4 regions of the Herbaspirillum sp. GCM10030257 genome follow, and region 4 is predicted to be linked to each of the others. Evidence: predicted binding sites of a transcription regulator. Region 4 holds the regulator's gene; each other region holds the start of a gene.
The links. The regulator sigma-54, encoded in region 4, starts transcription at its own class of promoters, with help from an activator protein. The targets are predictions, from matches to a motif close to TGGCANGNAANCTGCTTT.
Positions count from the first base shown of each region.

Region 1: a site for sigma-54 is predicted at 2,996-3,013, ahead of ACFQUU_RS18840 (circularly permuted type 2 ATP-grasp protein). Genes of this name have one in related genera too.
Region 2: a site for sigma-54 is predicted at 1,714-1,731, ahead of adh (aldehyde dehydrogenase). Genes of this name have one in related genera too.
Region 3: a site for sigma-54 is predicted at 1,919-1,936, ahead of urtA (urea ABC transporter substrate-binding protein). Genes of this name have one in related genera too.

Region 1 is NZ_JBHTDH010000013.1:45,261-49,523, reverse strand. It holds gene ACFQUU_RS18855 (sensor histidine kinase N-terminal domain-containing protein) at 1-625, shown strand, start outside; gene ACFQUU_RS18850 (DUF4212 domain-containing protein) at 625-900, shown strand; gene ACFQUU_RS18845 (sodium:solute symporter family protein) at 890-2,926, shown strand; gene ACFQUU_RS18840 (circularly permuted type 2 ATP-grasp protein) at 3,086-4,263, shown strand, end outside.
Region 2 is NZ_JBHTDH010000018.1:65,638-69,900, reverse strand. It holds gene acs (acetate--CoA ligase) at 1-769, shown strand, start outside; gene adh (aldehyde dehydrogenase) at 1,793-3,313, shown strand; gene ACFQUU_RS21790 (DUF779 domain-containing protein) at 3,385-3,762, shown strand; gene ACFQUU_RS21785 (PQQ-dependent methanol/ethanol family dehydrogenase) at 3,880-4,263, shown strand, end outside.
Region 3 is NZ_JBHTDH010000001.1:107,799-112,061, forward strand. It holds gene ACFQUU_RS00440 (ABC transporter permease) at 1-474, opposite strand, end outside; gene ACFQUU_RS00445 (ABC transporter ATP-binding protein) at 560-1,675, shown strand; gene urtA (urea ABC transporter substrate-binding protein) at 1,994-3,247, shown strand; gene urtB (urea ABC transporter permease subunit UrtB) at 3,391-4,263, shown strand, end outside.
Region 4 is NZ_JBHTDH010000006.1:235,524-239,786, reverse strand. It holds gene lptC (LPS export ABC transporter periplasmic protein LptC) at 1-372, shown strand, start outside; gene lptA (lipopolysaccharide transport periplasmic protein LptA) at 410-958, shown strand; gene lptB (LPS export ABC transporter ATP-binding protein) at 960-1,700, shown strand; gene ACFQUU_RS11930 (RNA polymerase factor sigma-54) at 1,718-3,199, shown strand; gene hpf (ribosome hibernation-promoting factor, HPF/YfiA family) at 3,303-3,656, shown strand; gene ACFQUU_RS11920 (enoyl-CoA hydratase/isomerase family protein) at 3,870-4,263, shown strand, end outside.

The DNA.
Region 1 (4,263 bases), on a different contig from region 4:
TCAGGAGGAAATTCACCGCTCGCTCGAACAGCTGTCGAAAAGCTCGGAAAGTGCCACCCGGCTTGTGAACCAGTTGCTGGCGCTGGCTCGCGCGGAAAACCAGACGCCGGAAACCAAGCCTTTTGTCCCGCTCGAATTATCGGAACTGGCGCGAAATGTCGTGCATGACTGGGTGCAGCAATCCTTTTCAGAAAGGATAGACCTCGGTTTCGAACAGCCAGGACACCCTGTGATGGTGATGGGAAATCCGATGATGCTGCGGGAATTACTCAACAACCTGATCGACAATGCGCTGCGTTATACGCCACACGACGGCCACGTCACCGTGCGGGTGCGCACCAATGTGACGGAAGAACAGGCGATCCTGGAAGTCGAAGATACCGGCCCCGGCATTCCTTCGGCGGAGCGGGGGCATGTTTTCGAACGCTTTTATCGGATCCTGGGAAGCAACGTGGAAGGAAGCGGCCTGGGTCTCGCCATCGTGCGCGAAATCGCGCAGCAACACGGGGCGGCAGTCGACATTTTCAACAATCCGCATTCTCAGGATCCCAAGCATCCCGGCAGCCTGTTCCGTGTCACGCTGCGTATGGAGCAGCGCCCGGATTTTATCGAGGACATAGGCTGATGGATTCTCAACAACTCCTGCAACGCCGCAAATTGTACTGGCGCCGCGTACAGCGCTTCACCCTGGTGCTGCTTGGCCTCTGGTTTTTCATGACCTTCGGGATGATTTTCTTCGCGCGCGAACTATCCGGATTCACCATTCTCGGCTGGCCGTTTTCGTTTTACATGGCGGGGCAAGGCCTGACCGTTTTCTATCTCCTTATTGTCTTCGTCTACATGCAGTACATGAACCGACTGGACAGACTGCTCAACGACGAGCCTCCCCATGCCGAATAAGCCGTTCTTTCGCCGCCTCATCAGGTATTACAGCTGGTACACAGTGGGCTTCATCGTTTTTCTGATTTCCTTGTCCATCCTGGAAAAAGAAGGCTTTCCGCGCGCATGGATCGGCTACATGTTCATGTTTTCAACGATCGTGCTGTATGCGGGCATCGGTGTACTCAGTCGCACCTCCGATGTGTCCGAATATTACGTCGCGGGACGACGCGTGCCGGCGATGTTCAATGGCATGGCGACCGCGGCTGACTGGATGTCGGCAGCAAGCTTCATCAGTCTTGCGGGCGGCCTGTATGTATTGGGTTTCGACGGCCTGGCCTACATTCTTGGCTGGACCGGCGGCTATTGTCTGGTTGCACTGCTGATTGCTCCGTTCATCAACAAGTTTGGGCAATACACCATTCCGGATTTTCTGGCAGCCCGCTATGCCGGCAGCTACAGCGGAAATATCGTGCGCGTGCTGGCCGTCATCGCAACCGTGATGGTGTCCTTCACCTACGTAGTCGCGCAGATCTATGGGGTCGGACTCATTACTTCCCGCTTTACCGGCGTCGATTTTTCGGTCGGTATTTTTCTTGGGCTGGCCAGCATCCTGGTGTGCTCCTTCCTTGGCGGGATGCGGGCGATCACATGGACGCAGGTCGCGCAGTACATCATCATCATCATCGCTTACATGATTCCGGTCATATGGCTGTCGGTGAAACATACAAACGTCCCGGTTCCGCAACTGGCCTACGGCTCGGCCCTATCCAAGCTCAGCGAACGCGAAAAGGAGCTTAACGCCGATCCGATGGAACAGCAGGTTCGCGATATTTTTCAGCGCCGTGCGGAAAAGTACGATGACATGCTGAAGAACCTGCCCAAGTCCTGGGAAGAGGGCCTGGTCGACATGCAGCACCATGTCGAAGATCTCAAGCGCAGTAATGCGTCGCTGATTGAAATCAAGGCAGCAAGCAGGATGCTCGCCGCCTATCCGAAGGATCCGATAGAGGCCGACCGCAAATGGCGCGAGGCGAAAGCCCAAAACCTCGCGCGGGCGGAACCTGTCGTTGCGCATGAAACCCCTTTTCCAGGAAAGACCAAGGAAGCGTCCGACACCAAACGCAATAACTTTCTCGCCCTTGTCCTTTGCCTGATGATGGGAACCGCTGCCCTGCCCCATATCCTGGTCCGTTTCTACACGACGCCCTCTGTACCTCAGGCGCGGCGCTCGGTATTCTGGACCTTATTCTTCATCATGTTGCTGTACATCACCGTGCCGGCCCTCGCGGTTCTTGTGAAGTACGACATCTACAGTTCTCTGGTCGGCACGCCATTCTCAAAACTGCCGTCCTGGGTCTCGTATTGGGCCAGCGTGGACAAGATCAATCCGCTGGTGTCGATCACCGACTTGAATCGCGACGGCATAGTGCAGCTAGCCGAAATCGTCATGGATGGCGATATCGTCGTACTTGCGACGCCGGAGATCGCTGGCTTGCCCTATGTGATTTCCGGGCTGGTGGCGGCAGGCGGACTGGCGGCGGCATTGTCCACCGCGGATGGACTGCTACTCACTATTTCCAATGCGCTGTCTCATGATATTTACTACAAGACCGTGGATCCCATGGCGTCGACGCAGAAGCGCGTGACGATTTCCAAGTTGCTGTTGCTGGTTGTCGCCCTAGTTGCGGCCTACGCGGCATCCCTGAAACCGGGCGATATTCTTTCGATGGTCGGCGCCGCATTCTCGCTCGCAGCATCGACACTGTTTCCCGCTCTTGTTTTGGGCGTTTTCTGGAAGCGGGCGAACCAGCAAGGTGCCATTGCCGGCATCCTGATCGGTTTTGCCGTATGTGTGTTTTACATGCTCCGCACCTATCCTGCACTCGGCGGTTCCTCGCTGAATCAGTGGTTCAGCATCGCGCCGATCTCGGCAGGTGTGTTCGGTGTTCCTGCGGGTTTCATCTCTATCGCACTGGTCAGCCTGTTGACCAGTGCACCGGATCGGGGCACTGACGCCCTGGTAGAGCATATCCGCACACCTTGACACCCTTTTGCCATTGGATTGGGAAACTGCCGGCGCCTGCCCAGAGGCAACAACGGTATCGTTCCCTGCTGGCACGCTTCTGGCATAAAGCATGACGAAGCGCAGCGACCGGCGGTGGCCGTAGCGTTATGCTATCCGGATAACCATACAAAACAAGCCATGCCCAACTTTTTTGATGAAATGTATGTGGACGGCCCCTCTTCTGTCCGCGCTCACTATCGGCAATTTCAGCAGTGGCTGTCACACCAGCCTCCGGAAATCATTGAGCGCAAACGAACGGAAGCCGACTTCATTTTTCGCCGGGTAGGCATCACCTTCGCGGTCTACGGCAACGATGCCGGTACCGAACGCCTGATTCCCTTCGACATTATTCCACGCATCATTCCAGCCAAGGAATGGGAACGACTGGAGACGGGTCTGGTACAGCGCGTGAAAGCGCTGAACATGTTCATTCACGATATCTATCACGACCAGCATATCGTCAAGGCCGGTGTCGTACCTGCCGAGCAGATATTCCGGAATGCGCAGTATCGGCCTGAGATGCAGGGCATCTCCGTAGCTTCTGATATCTATGCGCATATCGCAGGCGTCGATATCGTCCGCGCGGGTGAAGGAGAGTTCTACGTTCTTGAAGACAACCTGCGCGTGCCCTCCGGTGTATCGTACATGCTTGAAGACCGCAAGATGATGATGCGGCTGTTTCCAGAACTCTTCGCGCACTACAAGGTTGCGCCGGTGGCCCACTATCCCGACATGCTGCTGGATAATCTGCGTTCGGTGGCACCGCTCGGCGTCGTCGATCCGACAGTCGTCGTCATGACGCCAGGCATGTACAACTCGGCCTATTTCGAGCATGCGTTCCTGGCACAGCAGATGGGCGTGGAATTAGTTGAAGGCAAGGACTTGTTCGTCGATGACAATGCGGTCTACATGCGCACCACGCGCGGACCGAAGCGCATTGATGTCATCTACCGACGCATCGACGACGACTTCCTTGATCCGCTGGCCTTCCGCCCGGATTCTTCGCTGGGCGTGCCCGGATTGCTGTCGGTGTACCGCGCCGGTCGCGTTACGCTGGCCAATGCCATCGGTACCGGTGTCGCGGACGACAAATCGATCTATCCGTATGTGCCGAACATGATCAAGTTCTACCTGTCGGAAGACCCGATCCTGAATAACGTCCCGACTTACCAGTGCCGCAAGACGGAAGATCTTCAGTACACGCTGGACAAGCTACCGGAGCTGGTTGTCAAGGAAGTGCACGGTGCCGGGGGGTACGGCATGCTGGTGGGTCCGGCATCAACCAAGGCCGAGATCGAAGCTTTCCGCCAGCGTCT
Region 2 (4,263 bases), on a different contig from region 4:
GATGTGGTACTACAGAAATATTGGCAACGAGAAGTGCCCGGTTGTCGACACTTTCTGGCAGACGGAGACCGGCGGCCACATGATTACGCCTTTGCCGGGTGCCACACCGATGGTGCCTGGTTCTTGCACGCTACCGCTGCCGGGCATCATGACGGCCGTGGTGGATGAGACCGGCAATGACTTGCCCAACGGGCAGGGCGGCATCCTGGTGGTCAAACGACCGTGGCCATCAATGATCCGTACCATCTGGAATGACCCTGAGCGCTTCAAGAAGAGCTACTTCCCGGAAGAACTGGGCGGCAAAATCTACCTCGCCGGTGACGGCGCTGTGCGCAATGAGCAGACCGGCTACTTCACCATCACCGGTCGCATTGACGACGTGCTCAATGTATCCGGCCACCGGATGGGCACCATGGAAATCGAATCGGCGCTGGTGGCCAATCCGCTGGTGGCCGAAGCGGCGGTAGTGGGCAAGCCGGACGAGACAACCGGTGAATCAATCTGCGCATTCGTGGTATTGAAGCGTGCAAGGCCAACGGGAGAAGAAGCGAAACAGCTTGCCAAGGAACTGCGTGACTGGGTCGGCAAGGAAATCGGCCCGATCGCCAAGCCCAGGGAAATCCGTTTCGGTGACAACCTGCCCAAGACCCGTTCCGGCAAGATTATGCGCCGCTTGCTGCGCGTACTGGCAAAAGGCGAGCAGATTACCCAGGACGTGTCCACACTGGAGAATCCGGCCATCCTGGAGCAGCTGCGGCAGGTGCAATAGGCGCCGCCTCAAATCAGTAGACAATTTTTCTCTAGGCTACACGGTTGTCCGACTTCAGCCATCAATTGGCGTAGTCGGACAGATCCTTGCTTTTGGAGTGGACTTTCTCCTGGTAAGCGGCCGACACCGACTTCCCTGAACTCTTTGTCAATCGTTGTAACGCTGATGAGCTTCTAAGCCACATCGTCCAATCGATAGCATGCTTCCACGTCACTAGGTCATACGAAAGCGGGGATCACTGTATTTAATCGACACAATCGCGAAGCCGATTGTGCTCCTCAACCTCCCAGGCCGCATACTGGTATCGATCCGTTTTGCAATAAGCACCGGCTTCTGCCAGATCCGGTGGAATGTTTTCTCCACCAGTCCAATGATTTTCCTAAAGGCCATCCATCGTAGTGATCGAAGCTCATGAACGCTTTGACCTGATTCTTGCGAGATCGCCCTGTCGCGGATTCCTTTTGCGATTTGCTTAATCAATCGATACCGTTTGCATGTGGGAAAATGCTCTGCGTCTATCCGGCAATAAACAACGGCAGATGCGAATCTTGAGCACACTTAACATGAACGGTTCGGTAGTGCTGTCCCTGGTAGGAAGCTTTACTTCTTCCTGCTCCATTCCCAAGGCACTGGATGCATGAGCCTTATTGTCTCGCAAAAGCATCTCTGGACTCGAGGCTATCCCTTATGCATCTGAATCTAACGGCCGCATACCACCTTCTCACCCCAGAAACGCAACGCGAGAGCGCCTATCAGCAGGCGGATGTGCGCCTATGTTGTAATTGAATAAGCGCTTTGCCGGTTGTTGCAGATTGAGACACTTCCTGAGCGACTGCGCGAAAAAAAGACACTTGCTCGTGGTGTCACCGACCACGACATTGAAAAAAACCGCAAATATACGTGCTGAGCCCGGTCACAGCGTGATTCAACTGCAAATTCCTTGCTGGCACGCCAATTGCCAATACCAATACATCTAGGGACTCCCTGGATCACACATCTCACAATCGCCACTCGGAGGACGACATGAATCTGGCAGACATCAGCAAACTCGGCATTAAGAATCCGTTCAAGCAGCGCTACGACAATTTTATCGGCGGCAAATTTGTCCCACCCGTCAAAGGTCAATACTTCGAAAACATCAGCCCGGTGATCGGTAAGACCTTCTGCGAAGTAGCGCGCTCGACAGCTGAAGACATCGAGCTCGCACTCGATGCGGCGCATGCGGCGAAGAGGGAATGGGGCAAGACCTCGCCAGCGGCGCGCGCAGTCATCCTCAACAAGATTGCCGACCGCATGGAAGCCAATCTTGAGTTGCTGGCGACTGCCGAAACCATTGACAACGGCAAACCTATTCGCGAAACGACGGCCGCTGACATTCCACTGGCCATCGATCATTTCCGTTACTTTGCCGGTGCAGTGCGTGCACAGGAAGGCAGCATCGCGCCGATCGATGCGGAAACCTATGCCTACCATTTCCATGAGCCGCTGGGCGTAGTGGGTCAGATCATTCCCTGGAATTTTCCGATCCTGATGGCGGTATGGAAGCTCGCACCGGCGCTTGCCGCGGGCAATTGCGTAGTGATGAAACCGGCCGAGCAGACGCCGGCGTCGATCATGGTTCTTATGGAGCTGATTCAAGACCTGCTGCCGCCCGGTGTAGTCAACATTGTTAACGGTTTCGGATTGGAAGCTGGCAAGCCGCTGGCGACCAGCAAGCGCATCGCCAAGGTAGCGTTCACCGGCGAGACCGGCACCGGCCGGTTGATCATGCAATACGCTTCGCAGAATCTCATTCCCGTCACGCTGGAACTCGGCGGCAAGTCGCCCAACGTTTTCTTTGCCGACGTGATGGACAAGGATGATGAATTCTTCGACAAGGCGCTGGAAGGCTTTGCGATGTTCGCGCTCAACCAGGGTGAAGTGTGCACCTGCCCGTCGCGCGTGCTGGTGCAGGAATCGATCTACGACCGCTTCATTGAACGTGCAGTCGCCCGTGTAGAAAAGATCAAGCAGGGGAACCCGCTCGATTCCTCGACCATGATCGGCGCCCAAGCCTCGCAGGAACAACTGGAAAAAATTCTGTCTTACATCGATATTGGCAAGCAGGAAGGCGCGCAGGTGCTGACTGGTGGCGAGCGTAAGATGCAGGACGGCGATCTGGCCGGCGGCTATTACGTGACACCGACCGTGTTCCGCGGCCACAATAAAATGCGCATCTTCCAGGAAGAGATTTTTGGACCGGTGGTATCGGTCACCACCTTCAAGGATGAAGATGAAGCGCTGTCGATTGCGAACGACACACTGTACGGCCTAGGCGCAGGCGTGTGGACGCGTGACGGCAGCCGCGCCTTCCGCATGGGCCGTGGGATTGAAGCCGGCCGCGTATGGACTAACTGCTACCACCTGTATCCGGCACATGCAGCATTCGGCGGCTACAAACAGTCAGGAATCGGCCGCGAGAACCACAAGATGATGCTCGATCACTATCAGCAGACCAAGAACCTGCTGGTGAGCTACAGCCCGAAGGCGCTCGGTTTCTTCTGATTCGCGCTAACGAAGACCATGCCCACCGCCGCAGATGTGGCGGCGGTGGGCAACTCAAAATAGGATAAAGCATGGCTCATAACGCGCCACCACGAGTGGTTGCCACCGAAACTGCAACGCAACTGATCGATACCCTGACCAGACGTTACGGTCCGCTGATGTTTTTCCAGTCCGGCGGATGCTGCGACGGCAGCTCTCCGATGTGTTATGCCGTAGGTGATTTCAGCATCAGCCAAACCGATGTCCTGCTCGGCACTTTGCACGGAGCGCCTTTCTATATCGGAAGCGAGCAATTCGAATATTGGCAGCATACTCAATTGATCATCGATGTAGTTGACGGCATGGGCGGCATGTTCTCGTTGGAGAACGGAACGGGAAAGAGGTTCTTCACGCGTTCAAGGCTATTCACTGATGAAGAATGCGAGCAGCTGGCACTAGGCGGAGCGTGATCGTGTACGTCAGACACCGTCGGATGTGAATGCATAGGAATGCTGGCAACGGCTGGGCTTCAATACGAAAACGTGTCAAAGCCCGTGGAGTGAGTTTCAAAATAATAGGAGGAGTCTATGAAAAGTGAACTGATACGGCTGTCCATCACAGCCGCGATAGCCTTGGGGTCGTTCTCTGCACATGCGGCAGGCGTGACCGATGCGATGATCGAAGCCGACGCCAAGTCGGCCAACGATGTGCTGACCTGGGGCATGGGCCCGCAGGGTCAGCGTTATTCGACGCTTTCGCAAATAAATACCAAGACTGTGTCGAAACTGGTGCCGGCCTGGTCGTTTTCCTTCGGCGGCGAGAAGCAGCGCGGCCAGGAGTCGCAGCCGCTGATCCACGATGGAAAAATGTTTGTCACCGCATCGTATTCGCGGATTTATGCGCTCGACGCGAAGACCGGCGAAAAGCTCTGGAAATACGAGCACCGCCTTCCCGATGGCATCATGCCCTGC
Region 3 (4,263 bases), on a different contig from region 4:
GCCACCGATGGAACGGATCTCGGGAAACCAGTATTCCCTCGCTTGCCAGCCGAATGTTGCGCGCAGCGCTGACTGTACCGGTCCGGAAAACTGCAGGAAATCCGTATAGGCATAGGCGACGACGTACGCGGGCATCGCCAGTGGCAGGATCAGCGCCCATTCGAATATCCGTTTTCCGGGGAAATCAAATACAGCCACGAGCCAGGCACAGCCTACTCCGCCCATGCCGCCCAGCACGGCGACAATTGCCGCAATAGCAAGACTGTTGAAAAGATATTCTGGCAGGACAGTTGCCCAGAGGTGAGTAAAGGTTCCGGCACCACTTCCGGATGCATCGCCTGTTGCAAGTAGATTGGACAGTACGCCAACAATTGGAATGCCAACCAGAATGGCAACTGCCAGGGATATGAGCAGCAGAGGATGGATACGGCCTCTGCTTATGCGGCTTTGGCAGCTGCCGCGCGGAAGCGCCATCGGAATACGCTGGAAATCCACAATCGCCTGTCTAGGTAGGTAAATGAGAATTATAATCAATATCGAATTCCAAACCAGCAATCCTATGCATATGAATACGCCGTATTTTTCTCCAGAGGTCCATCTACGGGTCCAATCCATCCGCGTGGGCTACCCACTTGGCAGGACGATCCAGGAAATTGTCCATGGCTTGTCCTTTTCCTTGGGCAGGGGCGAAATTGGCTGCCTGCTCGGACCTTCGGGTTGTGGGAAGACGACGGTGTTACGTGCCATTGCCGGTTTTGAGTCCGTACTGGACGGAAGTATTTCGCTTGGCGGCCGCGAATTGAGCAATCCAACCCGAACAGATGCGCCGGAAACCCGCCATGTCGGCGTGGTGTTTCAAGACTATGCCCTCTTCCCACATTTGTCGGTGTGGGAGAACATCGCATTTGGCTTGCGCAAGTTGTCAGCCAGCGAACGCAAGACACGCGTCGACCGTCTGCTGGGTATTGTCGGCCTGGCGACCCACGCACGCCAATATCCGCACGAGCTCTCGGGAGGCCAGCAGCAGCGCGTCGCTCTCGCACGGGCGCTGGCGCCACAACCGGACTTGCTCCTGCTGGACGAGCCCTTCTCCAATCTAGACGTCGACCTGCGCGAACGGCTTGCACTGGAAGTGCGGGACATCCTCAAGGAACTCGGGACGACTGCCGTGCTGGTCACCCATGATCAGCATGAAGCGTTCGCGATCGCCGACCAGATCGGCGTAATGCATCAAGGTGTGATCGTCCAATGGGACAACGCTTATAACCTTTACCATCGACCCGGCGATCGCTTTGTCGCCGACTTCATTGGCCAAGGAGTGTTCGCTCCAGGCACTGTCGATCTGCCAAAGCAACAGGTGCATATCGAACTTGGAAGCCTGCCGCTATGGCAGGGTATTGATGTATGTGGCACCGGCGACAAGGAACAGGAACGCGTCGATGTTTTGCTGAGGGCCGACGACGTCATTCATGACGACGCAAGTTCGCTACAGGCAGAGGTCGTACGCAAGGCATTCCGCGGCGCAGAGTTTTTGTATACCCTCAAACTCCCGAGCGGACAGACGCTGCTGGCGTTGGTGCCTTCACATCATGATCACGCGATCGGGGAGAAGATCGGTATACGATTAGGTGCTGATCACGTGGTGACCTTCCCTCCCGAACCTGAAGCATCCTGATGGCCTAATAATAGACAACAGACTAACCAGCATACCAACAGCCCTACTACGGACCACGACACCGCTTAGCGCATGAGCGAATTCAAATCCCGCCGCACGCTCGCCGTGCGGCGCTCGGTTTACGCACCAATACTGTAAGCGAGATCCCGAAAAAAGGGCACTATCAACGGCTGCGCTGCAATCCAGCGCACTCTTATCGCGCATATTCAACACGCAGCACGGGACGTTCCTCCGGGTCATGCTTGGCACGCAAACTGCTAAAGATTGCTTGCGAGCTATCGCACACCATCGACCCCATTCATTACAGTAGGAGCAAAAATGTCTCGTCGCACCCTTTTGAAAGCGACCGCAGCCGGCGCTTTGATGCTTACCGCGTCCGCCTGGATGCCGCAAGCCCTGGCCGCCGACACCATTAAGGTCGGTATTCTTCATTCGCTGTCGGGCACGATGGCGATCTCTGAAACCTCGTTGAAAGACGTGGCGTTGATGACGATCGACGAAATCAATGCCAAGGGCGGCGTGATGGGTAAGAAGCTCGAGGCAGTCGTCGTCGACCCTGCATCGAACTGGCCGTTGTTTGCCGAAAAGGCACGGCAGCTGGTGACACAGGACAAGGTGGCGGTGGTGTTTGGATGCTGGACATCGGTATCGCGCAAGTCCGTGCTGCCTGTCTTCAAGGAACTGAACAGCCTGCTGTTCTATCCGGTCCAGTATGAAGGCGAAGAGCTCGAGAAGAATGTGTTCTACACCGGCGCGGCACCGAACCAGCAGGCGATCCCCGCGGTGGAATACCTGATGTCGAAAGACGGCGGCGGCGCCAAGCGCTTCGTCCTGCTTGGCACTGACTATGTATACCCGCGTACTACGAACAAGATCCTGCGTGCCTTTCTGAAATCCAAGGGCGTGAAGGAATCCGATATCGATGAAGTCTACACACCGTTCGGTCATTCGGATTACCAGACCATCGTCGCCAACATCAAGAAGTTCTCCTCGGGCGGCAAGACTGCCGTGATCTCCACAATCAACGGTGATTCCAACGTACCGTTCTATAAGGAACTCGGCAATGCAGGCCTGAAGGCAACCGACGTACCGGTTGTCGCGTTCTCGGTCGGTGAAGAAGAACTGCGTGGCGTCGATACCAAACCGCTCGTCGGCCACCTCGCCGCATGGAATTATTTCCAGTCGGTGAAGAACCCGGTCAACGATACCTTCATCAAGCAATGGAAAGCTTATGCCGCAGAAAAGAAGCTGCCTAACGCCAGCACCGTTGTCACCAACGACCCGATGGAAGCCACTTACGTCGGCATCCATATGTGGAAGCAGGCTGTAGAAAAGGCCAAGTCGACCGATACCGACAAGGTCATCGCAGCGATGGGCGGACAGACCTTCAAGTCACCTTCCGGCTTCGAGCTGACCATGGACAAGACCAACCACCACCTGCACAAACCGGTGATGATCGGCGAAATCAAGCCGGACGGTCAGTTCAGCGTCGTATGGAAGACAAAGGGCCCGATCCGCGCGCAACCGTGGAGCCCGTTCATTGCAGGTAACGAGGCCAAGCAGAAGATGTAATTTGTCTTGACTACATCCTGTGCCCTTGGCGAACTAAAGGGCACGTAAGCGAAACTGTACTACGGGCCGGAGCGTGGCTCCTTGTTCCACACTCCGGCCTTTTTACGCATGTCGTTTCTAAGTTGCTTGCCAAGACATCGCAAATGAAATCTATCAAACACTTATTCGCCATCGGATGGTTGTGCGCAATGGCGCTCACGGCCCATGCGGCGATTGATCCGGCGCTGCTCAAGCCGCTGGCAGGTGACGATCCCGATGCGCGCATCGAAGCGGTCAACAAGATTGCGGCGCTCGCCAATGACGATGCGTTCAAGCTGCTGAACGCACTGAAGAATGACAACCTGTACGCCAATCCAGATGGACAGGTTTTCATCGTCGAAGATAACAAAGCCTACGATCCCGAAACCGACAAGACCGTACCGACGCCGGATGGCATCGATGGAATCACGGTGAATAACCGCCTGCGCGGTGCCGTGGAAGGCGCGCTGTCGGGCTTCCGCCTGCTCTCCCATGACAATTCGGAACGACTTGCCGCCGCGCTCGCCATGCAGAAAGGTGCCGATCCCGGCCAGCTGCCGCTGATCACCAGGGCACTGGAGAAAGAAACCGATCCGCAAATCAAATCGGTCCTGCAGATGGTTGTCGCGACGGCGAACCTCCAGTCACCGGATGCCGCAACGCGCAAGTCTGCGGTGGAAGCGCTCAAGGGCAGCTCGAACGCCAACCTCAAACCCGCGCTCGAAAAAATGTTGGAAAAGAACCCGGACGGCAGCTATCTCGAACCGGATGAATCGGTACGTGTGGCCACCGTCGGAACCATCAGCGCAATCAATGCGCGTCTGGCCCGCACGGAGTTCGTCGGCAACCTGTTCTATGGCGTCTCGCTTGGCAGTGTACTGCTGCTGGCGGCACTCGGACTTGCGATTACGTTTGGACTAATGGGCATCATCAACATGGCGCACGGCGAATTGCTGATGATCGGCGCCTACACGACGTACGTGTGCCAGTCGCTGTTT
Region 4 (4,263 bases):
AACCCGCTCGACGACTCGTATGATATCGAACTGCCTGTCGTCAACAACGTTGGCACCGGAGACCGTAGCAACAGCCCGCCGACGACCATCCGCGCCGAGAGGGCAACAGTTAACAGTGACAACAGCAAAATCCATATGTACGACAACGTCCGGGTGGACCGGCCGGCTAGCGGGAACTCGGAAGCGATGAAGGTCCGCTCGCAATATCTGCTGGTGCTGCCTGACGACGATATCGTCAAGACGGACAAGCCGGTGGAAATCCATCTTGGCCAGTCAGTGCTCACAGGCACTGGCATGGTTGCAAACAACGCGACACGCGAACTGCACCTGGCGAACAATGTTCATGGCACTTATCAAGCTCCGCAGCGCTAATTCGATATAACGTGATGCTTCTCTCTCGGGATTTTTGATGAAACGGTTTTTTTGGTTGTTTTTGTTACTGGGTGCGATCGCCGCAGGCGGTGTGCACGCGGAAAAAGCGGATTCCGAGAAGCCGACAAACGTTGAAGCCGATCAGATGGCCTATGACGACGTCAAACAGATCAACACTTTTACCGGCAATGTAGTCCTGACACGTGGCACGCTAATCATGAAGGCGTACAAGCTGACCGTGACGCAGGATCCGGCAGGGTATCAGTACGCAACCCTGCTGGCGCCGCCGGGCGGCCTGGCGACGTTTCGTCAGAAGCGGGATGGCGGCTCGGACCAGTGGGTGGAAGGACAGGCGGAACGTATCGAGTACAACGGCAAGACGGAAATCGTCAAACTGTTCTCGAAAGCGAAAATGCGCCGGCTGGAGGGAAAGAAGGCGACCGATGAAGTGGAAGGCGAGTTTATTTCCTATGACAGCCGCGCGGAATTCTTTACGGTCAACAACACGCCGACCGGGGAAACCAAGCCCGGTGGCGGACGGATCAAAGCGGTGATACAGCCGCGCACGGAATCGAAGGATAAGTAGCATGGCAAGCACATTGGTCGTCCGCGGCTTGCAAAAGAGTTATGGCACCCGTCAGGTGGTGCATGATGTATCGCTGCAGGTGGAAAGCGGCGAAGTGGTCGGCCTGCTGGGGCCGAACGGTGCCGGCAAGACCACTTCGTTTTACATGATCGTGGGACTGGTGCCGTCGGATGCAGGCGAGATCGACCTGGACGGCGTCGCCATCTCGCGCATGCCGATTCACCGGCGCGCGACGCTGGGCTTGTCCTACCTGCCGCAGGAGGCATCGGTATTTCGCAAGCTGACGGTAGAAGACAATATCCGCGCCGTGCTGGAATTGCAGCGGGTCGACGACAAACCCTTGCCGAAGGCCGAGATCGACAAGCGCCTCGGCAGACTGTTGTCGGACCTGCAGATCGAACGACTGCGCGAAAACCAGGCTTTGTCGCTGTCGGGTGGCGAGCGGCGACGCGTCGAGATTGCACGGGCGCTGGCAACCAATCCGCGCTTCGTGCTGCTGGATGAACCGTTCGCCGGCGTCGATCCGATCGCGGTGATTGAAATTCAGCGCATTGTGCGCTTTTTGAAGGAACGTGGCATCGGTGTGCTGATCACCGACCACAACGTACGGGAAACGCTGGGCATTTGCGATCGGGCTTATATTATTAATCAAGGCTCGGTCCTCGCAAGCGGACGTCCAGACGACATTATTGCCAACGAATCCGTGCGCCGCGTGTATCTCGGCGAACACTTCCGGATGTAGGGAAGAAACAGACAGGCATGAAACAGACTCTCCAACTTCGCGTATCGCAACATCTCGCGCTGACACCGCAGCTGCAACAATCGATCCGCTTGTTGCAGCTGTCGACGCTCGAGCTGCATCAGGAGCTGGAACAAATCCTTTCCGACAATCCGATGCTGGAGCGTGTTGACGATCCGCTCGACCATTCGGTACGGCTGCTGGCCGATGGCGCCATCAGTGCGCCGCCATCGGCCAGCAGTTCCGAAGCGCCCGCGGCTGATGCTTCGACGCCCAGTCGTGATGAACCAGAAGGCAGCTTTGAAGGCGGGGAATCAGGCGAAAATTCCAATGCGTCGGACAACGACTGGAGCTTCGACGACGTTGCACGCACTTCCAAGGCTCCGGAAGATGACGACGCCCGACCGCAGCTGGAAGCCCACGAGACCACCCTGCGCGAACACCTGCTGGAGCAGATGCGCCTGACCGTGCGCGAACCGCGTGATCGTGCCCTGGTCGAGCTGATCATCGATGCCCTCAACGACAATGGCTATCTCGACGAGTCACTGGAAGAAATCCATGCTCGGCTGCCGGCGGAACTCGAGATCGATCTCGATGACCTCAATGTGGCGCTCAAGATGCTGCAGAGTTTCGAGCCGGCCGGCGTCGGTGCGCGCAATGCATCGGAATGCCTGTCGATCCAGATCCGCCGTTTTCCCAAGGTACCGATGGTGACACGTCGCCGCGCACTGGAAATCGTCGAAAACTACCTGCCCTTGTTTGCTCAGCGAGACTTCAACAAACTGAAGAAGGCGCTCGATTGCGACGACGAAGACTTGCGCGAAGCGCAGTACGTGATCAAGCAATGCAATCCGCATCCCGGTGCACTGTACGCGTCGGATGCCTCCGATTATGTCGTCCCCGACGTGATCGTGAAAAAAACAAAAAACGGCTGGCAAGTCATGCTCAACCACGATGTGATGCCCCGGCTGCGCGTCAACGCCTTGTATGCCAACATCCTCAAGCAGAACAAGGGTGAGGGATCACTTTCGTCACAACTGCAGGAAGCCAAGTGGCTGATCAAGAATATGCGGCAGCGCTTCGATACCATCCTGCGTGTTGCACAGGCAATTGTTGACCGCCAGCGGAACTTTTTCTCGCATGGTGCGGTCGCCATGCGCCCCCTTGTCTTGCGTGAAATAGCTGATACACTAGGTTTACACGAGAGCACTATCTCTCGGGTAACAACTCAAAAGTACATGCTGACCCCCCACGGCATGTTTGAGTTGAAGTACTTCTTCGGTAGCCATGTCGCGACAGAAGCAGGGGGAGAAGCTTCTTCGACCGCGATCCGCGCCCTCATCAAACAATTGATAGGAGCAGAAGACCCCAAGAATCCATTTTCTGACAGCAAAATTGCAGATATGTTGGGGGAACAGGGCATGGTTGTAGCACGACGTACGGTCGCAAAATATCGCGAAGCCCTGAAAATCCCTCCAGTCAATCTGCGCAAATCCCTGTAGTTTTTGTTGTAGTGATGTTGCTGTGTTCCAGCGTAGCCCACCCACCTACGCTTTTCGGGGCACGTTTGCGAACCTCCAGCGACGCCAGCCATAGGAGCGCTGTATGAACCTCATAATCAGTGGACATCATCTGGAATTGACACCTGCCATTCGCGAATACGTCCAAAACAAACTGGACAGGATTATTCGACATTTCGATCATGTCATTGATATTGCAGTCATCCTCGGGGTTGAAAAGCCCTCTGAAAAAGATAAGCGGCAACGTGCCGAAGTCAATCTGCGCTTGAGAGGTAACGTCATACATGTGGAAAGTTTTGCCCACGACCTGTACGCGGCAATTGATACGCTGATCGACAAGCTCGACCGCCAGGTACTCAAATACAAGGCAAAAATACAGGATCATCAGTGTGAAGCGATAAAACGCATGCCGGAAACATCAACCACTGAAGAGAGTTGATCCACGCCGGATAATCCGGAAACGCAATGAAGGGCGCCAGAGGCGCCCTTTTTGGTTTCTGCAGCTTTATACCAATCCCAACCCGCCGGGCAACATGAAGTCGCGTCTTTTTCCGCATGCTGCTGAATCGACTGTCGGCGCAGCGACTGACGGCCTCCCCGCATAGTCGATAAAATAAAACGTTTCCATTCACGGCTCTCCGCTTTCATTCCCATGACTGAATTTGTCCGCACCACCATTACCAACCATATCGGCATCATCACATTGGACCGCCCCAAGGCGCTGAACTCCCTTTCTCTCGACATGGTGCGCGCCATCACGACGGCGTTGCTCGCCTGGCGCAATGACGCCAATGTGCGCGCCGTGCTGATTCACAGCAGCAGCGACAGGGCGTTTTGTGCCGGTGGCGATATCCGTTTTTTCCATGAAGCGGGCAGCACGACACCGCTGCGCGGAAGCGCATTGCTGGAAGACTTTTTTACCGAGGAATACGCGCTTAACCACCTCATCCACTTTTACCCCAAGCCGTATATTGCACTGATGGATGGCATCGTCATGGGTGGTGGCATGGGTGTCGCGCAAGGCGGTGAATCGAACCGGATACGTA